DNA from 2 places in the Sinobaca sp. TMA16-18 genome. Region 1 is predicted to be linked to the other one. Evidence: riboswitches for the same ligand, from Rfam matches in the RefSeq annotation. Region 1 holds a riboswitch; the other holds the start of a gene.
The links. Region 1 has a riboswitch for S-adenosylmethionine ahead of metK (methionine adenosyltransferase). Riboswitches for the same ligand answer to the same signal wherever they lie in the genome.
Positions count from the first base shown of each region.

Region 2: another riboswitch for S-adenosylmethionine. It lies ahead of AC5W14_RS06965 (methionine biosynthesis PLP-dependent protein); the one in region 1 lies ahead of metK (methionine adenosyltransferase).

Region 1 is NZ_JCAKFM010000001.1:674,571-678,154, forward strand. Features, by position in the region: gene AC5W14_RS03405 (helix-turn-helix domain-containing protein) at 1-327, shown strand, start outside; gene metK (methionine adenosyltransferase) at 363-1,574, opposite strand; SAM riboswitch class I at 1,753-1,866, opposite strand; gene pckA (phosphoenolpyruvate carboxykinase (ATP)) at 2,078-3,584, shown strand, end outside.
Region 2 is NZ_JCAKFM010000003.1:148,176-151,759, forward strand. Features, by position in the region: gene AC5W14_RS06960 (bifunctional homocysteine S-methyltransferase/methylenetetrahydrofolate reductase) at 1-1,582, opposite strand, end outside; gene AC5W14_RS06965 (methionine biosynthesis PLP-dependent protein) at 1,615-2,718, opposite strand; SAM riboswitch class I at 2,840-2,946, opposite strand; gene AC5W14_RS06970 (hypothetical protein) at 3,028-3,192, opposite strand; gene AC5W14_RS06975 (PrsW family glutamic-type intramembrane protease) at 3,200-3,584, opposite strand, start outside.

The sequences.
Region 1 (3,584 bases):
AAAGATCCCTCTATTGAAACGAGATTAACGTATACGCTCGCTATATCGCTCACGAAACAAGAACGGTATAAGGAATCGGCGCAGTGGTGCGAACAAGGTATAAAACGATGTCTCGAAACAAGAACGATGTATGTATTCGGGGAACTGCTTTACCAGAAGGGCCGGAACCTGCTGCTTCTTGGGGAAACGAAAAAAGGGCTCGAGCATTGGAATGATGCATCCGGCATGTTCAAATCCACACGCCAGCAGCAACTCGTAGATTTAATGGAGAAGGAGTTGAATCAGTTTATCAAGGAAGGCGTACTAAAAGAAACACATTATGAATAAAAAAGAAGACGACCCTTTTGCAGGGCCGTCCTTTTTTATTGCTTATTTGCTTTTGCAAGCTGGCTTAACAGTTCAGCTTTGTCCGTTTTTTCCCACGGAAGATTAACGTCTGTACGTCCGAAGTGGCCGTATGCAGCCGTTTGTCTATAAATAGAACGGCGCAGGTCCAGCATTTTAATAATACCTGCAGGACGAAGGTCAAAATTCGCCTTTACAAGGTCTACTAATACGCTCTCTGATACTTTTCCGGTACCGAACGTTTCAACGGCAATAGAGACAGGCCGCGCTACTCCAATGGCATATGCAAGCTGTACTTCGCACCGGTCTGCCAGTTCAGCAGCTACTATATTTTTCGCAACATAGCGGGCTGCATAAGATGCAGAACGGTCCACTTTTGTCGGGTCTTTTCCTGAGAAAGCCCCGCCGCCGTGACGAGAGTATCCTCCATACGTATCAACAATAATTTTCCTTCCGGTCAGGCCGGCATCTCCCTGAGGACCGCCAATAACAAACCGTCCGGTTGGATTCATAAAGTATTTTGTTTCTTCATCTAAAAGAGTTTCCGGGACTACCGCATCAACAACGTGTTCTTTCAGATCGCTGTCGATCTGTTCCAATGTAATATCTTCCTGATGCTGGGCGGAGATAACAATCGTTTCTACACGAAGCGGTTTGCCGTCGTCACCGTATTCGATTGTTACCTGTGTTTTACCATCAGGACGAAGATAAGGCAGTATTCCTTCTTTTCTTACGTAAGTCAGCCTTCTGGCTAATTTATGAGCTAAAGAAATCGGAAGAGGCATTAATTCTTTTGTTTCGTTATCAGCATAACCAAACATAAGACCCTGGTCTCCGGCTCCAATTGCTTCCAGTTCATCCTCTGTCATGGAACCTTCACGTGATTCCAACGCAACATCGACTCCCTGAGCGATATCTGCTGACTGTTCATCAATAGAAGTAAGAATCGCACATGTTTCGGAGTCAAATCCGTACTTCGCTCTCGTATAGCCTACCTCTTTTAATGTTTCTCTTACAATTTTCGGAATATCTACATACGTAGATGTACTGATTTCTCCAGCAACAAGCACAAGGCCTGTATTCACTACTGTTTCACAAGCTACTCTCGCATTAGGATCCTGCGACAATATCTCATCTAGTATTGCATCTGAAATTTGGTCACACAGTTTATCAGGATGCCCTTCTGTAACGGACTCTGATGTAAACAGGCGGCGTCCAATTGTTTCCATGAAATATATCCTCCTTTTTATCCTGCTTATAACTTATCTTGCCGTACTTCTGCCTGCTGCATATTTCATATGCACGCTGCCTAAGCCGCCTTATTATATAGAAGAAGAAGAGAAAGAAAACACAAAACCCCCTTTTCCATGGCGAGGAAAAGGGGGTTTCTATCCGTTCCTTTTTCGCCTCTTATCTTCCAAGACGACAGTCGTCTCTCCAGGTTAGCACCTTTCCGTTTTGTACTTACGGATGGTTGCCGGGTTTCGCAGGGCCTGTCCCTCCACCAGCTCGGGATAAGAGTATCCGTTCGAAAATATGTTACCTTAGTTCCAATCTCTTGTCAAATAAAGCAATCTCCCTTTCTTATCCACAAAAAATGTTTTTCCATTCACAGAATAGCCTGATATATTTTTTGGGAATTTCCATTTGTAGTATAGACTAATGATTTTAATGTGTTATACTAATTAACAATTAGATGATACTATTCAAGAAAAGAAAGGATTTTGCCGCCATGACTACTTTAAATTTTTCCAATGAAATTCACCACCTTCTTCATGGTGACAACATTCATATGAATCTGCCTGTTTCACACCTTGTAGAAAGAGCGTTGGCCAGAAAAGAAGGCATTCTTACAGCCAGTGGAGCCCTTAGTGTAGAAACCGGTAAATATACGGGCCGTTCTCCAAAAGACAAGTTCATTGTTGAGGAAGAGAGCGTACTTAATGATATTGACTGGGGACCAGTAAACCAGCCGATATCCAAACGGGTCTTTACAGACCTTTACAAAAAAGTAATGGCTCATCTTGCTGAACAAAAAGAACTGTTCGTCACTCAGGCCTTTGCAGGTGCAGACCCTGCCTACCGTCTTCCTATCCGGGTGATTAACGAAGATGCCTGGCACAATCTTTTTGCCAAGCAGTTGTTTATCCGCCCGTCGGAAGAAGAATTGCAGACACATGAAGCCGGCTTTACGATTATTTCCGCTCCACACTTTAAAGCGGATCCGGCTGTGGACAAAACGTCCTCGGAAGCGTTTGTTATTATTTCATTTGAAGAACGTATTGTACTAATCGGCGGCACCGAATATGCCGGAGAAATGAAAAAATCGATTTTTTCCGTCATGAACTACCTTCTTCCCCAGCAGAATGTCTTGTCCATGCACTGTTCAGCGAACGTTGGTACAGAAGGCGACACGGCTTTGTTTTTCGGCCTTTCCGGTACTGGAAAAACCACTCTTTCTGCGGATCCGAACCGCTACCTGATCGGCGACGATGAGCACGGCTGGTCTGATAACGGCGTATTTAACATTGAAGGCGGCTGCTATGCCAAATGTATTAACTTATCTTTCAAAAAAGAACCGCAGATCTGGAATGCCATTAATTTTGGAGCAGTGATTGAAAATGTTAAAACAGACAAAGACAGCCGGACTCCCGACTACGATAATGTATCCTTAACGGAAAACACGCGGGCCGCTTACCCGCTTGACAGTATCCCAAATACGATGATGCCAAGTGTTTCCGGGCATCCGTCTACGATTGTGTTTTTAACGGCTGATGCTTTCGGCGTGCTGCCACCTATCAGCAGGCTCTCCAAAGAGCAGGCTATGTACCATTTTCTAAGCGGCTACACGAGTAAGCTTGCTGGAACAGAGCGCGGCATTACGGCTCCGGAAGCTACTTTCTCCACCTGCTTCGGTTCTCCGTTCCTTCCATTGGAAGCATCCCGTTATGCGGAAATGCTCGGAGAAAAAATCGAGCAGCATGAGGTCAATGTATTTCTTGTCAATACCGGGTGGTCCGGCGGGCCATACGGCGTAGGGGAAAGAATGAACCTTGCGTACACAAGAGCTATGGTTCAGGCTGCACTGCAGGGAGAACTGCAGAGCTGTGAAACGGTTAAAGATCCATTTTTCGGTCTGCATATCCCACTTCGCTGCCCCGGTGTTCCCGATGAGGTGCTTCAGCCAAGGCAGACGTGGAAAGATACAGCAGCTTATGATGAAAAAGCAAAAGAGCTGT
Region 2 (3,584 bases), on a different contig from region 1:
TGCTGACTAAAGGCATGATGCCAATATATACCGGTACGTCCATATGTTTTGTCGCTTCATATATTTCTTTAAACTGGCCTTCTCCGAAGACCGGCTGGGTCATGAAGTAATCGGCGCCGGCGGTGATTTTCTTTTCAAGCCGCTGTACAGCCCGGTCTACATTCCGAACATTGGGGTTAAATGCTGCTCCTACGGTAAACGTCGTATTCTGGCCGAGCGACTTTCCGGAAAAAGATAACCCTTTGTTCATTTCTTTCATTAAATGAATTAAGTCAAAAGAGTTCGCATCATATACGGAGGTAGCTCCGGGAAAATCCCCGACTTTCGTGGGATCGCCGGTTACGGCAAGAATATCATGAATACCGAGAGCATTAATTCCCATCAGGTGGGACTGGAGGCCGATAAGGTTTCTATCGCGGCAGGCGACATGAAGCAGCGGCCGGGCCTGGGTCATGCTTTTAACGAGTGCTCCCATTGCCAGATTATCAATCCGGGGACTTGCCAGCGAATTATCCGCCATCGTAACGGCGTCTGCGCCGGACTGATACAAAGCCTGGGCTCCTTCCACGAACTTGGACGTTGCCAGCTTCTTAGGCGGATCCAGCTCCACGATAACCGTAACGGATTGCTTTGCTTTTTCTCTCAGGTTCGGCTCGGTCGACGGAGGTTCTACGACAGAGAATTGTCCCGCTTTCTGGGCAACAGCCTGCGCCGTCCTTGTTTTTGGGGCTGTATTTTTAACAGCTGCAGCTATTTGAGCGATATGCTCCGGCGTTGTACCGCAGCACCCTCCGATAATGCCGATTCCCTGATTTTGAAAATCAAGTGCTTTTTCATAAAAATAGTCCGGATTTGACTGATACACAAAGCGCCCATCATCGATGTCCGGCAGGCTTGCGTTAGGATGCACCGCATACAGCGTCTGTTCGTCAAGCGGTGTCATCTCCAGTGACCGCAGGATGTGATACGGTCCCATACGGCAGTTTACTCCGACAGCATCCGCTCCGGCTGCCGTCATTTGTTTAAATGCATCGCCAAGCGGAAGCCCGCTGTGCATAACACCTACTTCACCGAGCGCCACCTGGGCAATTACAGGCAGATCTGTTTTGCTTTTCACAAGCTTAATGACCGCTAAAATTTCCTGGAGGTTATAGAACGTTTCCAGAATAATTCCGTCCGGCTCTGCTTTCAGCAGGGCATCCAGCTGTTCGGAGAAAGCGCTGCTTATCTCTTCTTCGCTTTCCTCAATTTTCTGGAGCCCTTTTATGCCTCCTATTGTAGCAAACACGAAAGCCCTGCCTTCCGCAGCCTCCCTGGCTGTTTCAACGCCAAGTCTGTTTATATCGTCTGTTTTACCTTCCAGCTGATATTTAGCAAGCTTGATGCGGTTTGCTGCATACGTATTGGTCTGAATAATATCAGACCCTGCTTCTACATATTCTTTATGGATGTTTTTAATTAGACCGGGATTTGAGAGATTTAATGCTTCATAGGAGCCGCTGTATCCTTTTTCGTATAGATACGTCCCCATTGCCCCGTCTCCAATTAACATACGTTTTGAATATTCCTCTGCCAAATTCACTGCGAGCCACTCCCCTGGTTCGTGATTTTCTTTTACAGGCGGTCGAGCGCCTGCTCTAAATCTGCGATAATATCTTCTTTATTTTCAATACCTACAGAAAAACGAAGCAGCCGGTTGCAGACGCCGTTGGCAATCCGGACTTCCTCCGGCACATCCGCGTGTGTCTGTGTGGCTGGATACGTCATAAAGCTTTCCACACCGCCGAGGCTTTCTGCAAATGTGACAAGCTCGAGTCCGCGCAGAAGGGCGTCGACCCACTGCTCGTTTTCAATCCGAAAGGAAAGCATGCCGCCTTTTCCGGTATACAATACGTCCGTTACTTTTGGATGTGTTTCCAGGAACTCTGCCACTGCCCGTGCATTTTCAGTATGTTTTTCCATACGCAGGGACAGTGTCTTCATCCCTCTCATCAACAGCCAGGAATCCATGGGCGACAGAATCGTTCCCATGCCGTTATGAAACGCTGTAATCCGGGCGCTGAGCTGTTCATCTTTTGTAACGATCAGGCCGGCAATAATATCATTATGGCCGCCGAGGTATTTAGAGGCACTGTGTATAACGATATCGGCTCCCATATCAAGCGGACGCTGGAGAATTGGTGTGTAAAACGTGTTATCCACAATCAACCAGAGGCCGTGTTTTTTGGCCAGTTTAGACATTTCAGAAATATCTGCTTCCTGCATTAATGGGTTTGTCGGTGTTTCAATAAACAGCGCTTTCGTACGGTCTGTGATTTTTTGTTCAAAGGCTTCTATGTTTCTCGGGTCCCCATAAGCAATCGTAATACCCCAGTTTTTCCATCCTTCTTCAAAAAGCCGGTACGTTCCCCCATATAAATCCTGGGAAGCAAGAATTTCATCATCCTTGTCAAAAATGGCAAACAGCGTTTGGATTGCTGCCATTCCTGAGCTCAATGCGTATCCTTTTGCCCCGTTTTCCAGTCCGGCGATAGCCCGTTCCAAAATGTCCCTTGTAGGATTTCCGGTACGGGAGTAGTCAAACCCTGTCGACTCGCCCAGCCCTTCGTGGCGAAAAGCGGTGGACATATGAATAGGAGCGCTGACGGCTCCTGTTCTTGGATCTTCTTTGTTTCCAATTTGTACTAAATTTGTTTCAATGTGAAATTTCTTATCCATTATTGTCACCCTTTTTTGCAGCTGATTACTATATAGTGGCCGGCATATCCTGATTTATCATTCCGCTAAAAGACCTTCCTCTAAAAGTAAGAAGAAGGTCTGCGATTTATAAGAGCACCTCTTCTTATCTCTCGGGCATCTTCTGCCCGGCGGATTTAGCACCTGACCTGTATAGGCTGGTTGCTGAGACTTCATAGGGCCTGATCCCTCCGTCTCTCTGGATAAGAAAGCTTTATTTATATAGTTGTGTAGTAAAACCTTACAAGATTAACGATCGAAATGCAATCAAATTGTGTGAATTTGTTGAATTTATTCAGGAGCCGTGTCTACATATAAATGGCTGCTGTTGCCGCAGATACAGCGGACAAAACCAGTCTGCACCGTGCCGTCTTCTTTTCTGCTTCCCTTTAAAACAAATTTCTCCCCGCACTGCGGGCATCGTATGACGACGCGATATCGCTTTTCCTCTATCATAGGCCGTCTATTCTCCTTCCATCTGCTCAAACCTTTTTCCGGTTTCCTGTCTTCTTACAGCTGTCCACCATAAAAGAAACCCTAAAGGCAGCATGGGGTAGACTATGTACTGCCGGTCGATTAATAATAGCAAATCGTACGTGCCGTGTAAAACGAACGGGACCGTCAGACCTAAAAACAAAAACATTTTTCTTACAGTACCTTTCAAAAAAGACGCTTTCCCTATATAATATCCCATAGTACAGGCAAACAGAGCATGACTGGCTACCGGCAGAAACGCCCTTCCAAACGCTATATCCACGCCATACGCTGCAAGGTAAAGAATGTTTTCTGCTGCGGCAAAACCGAGTCCTACAGCAAGCGCATAAAGTGTCGTATCATAAATGGAACGA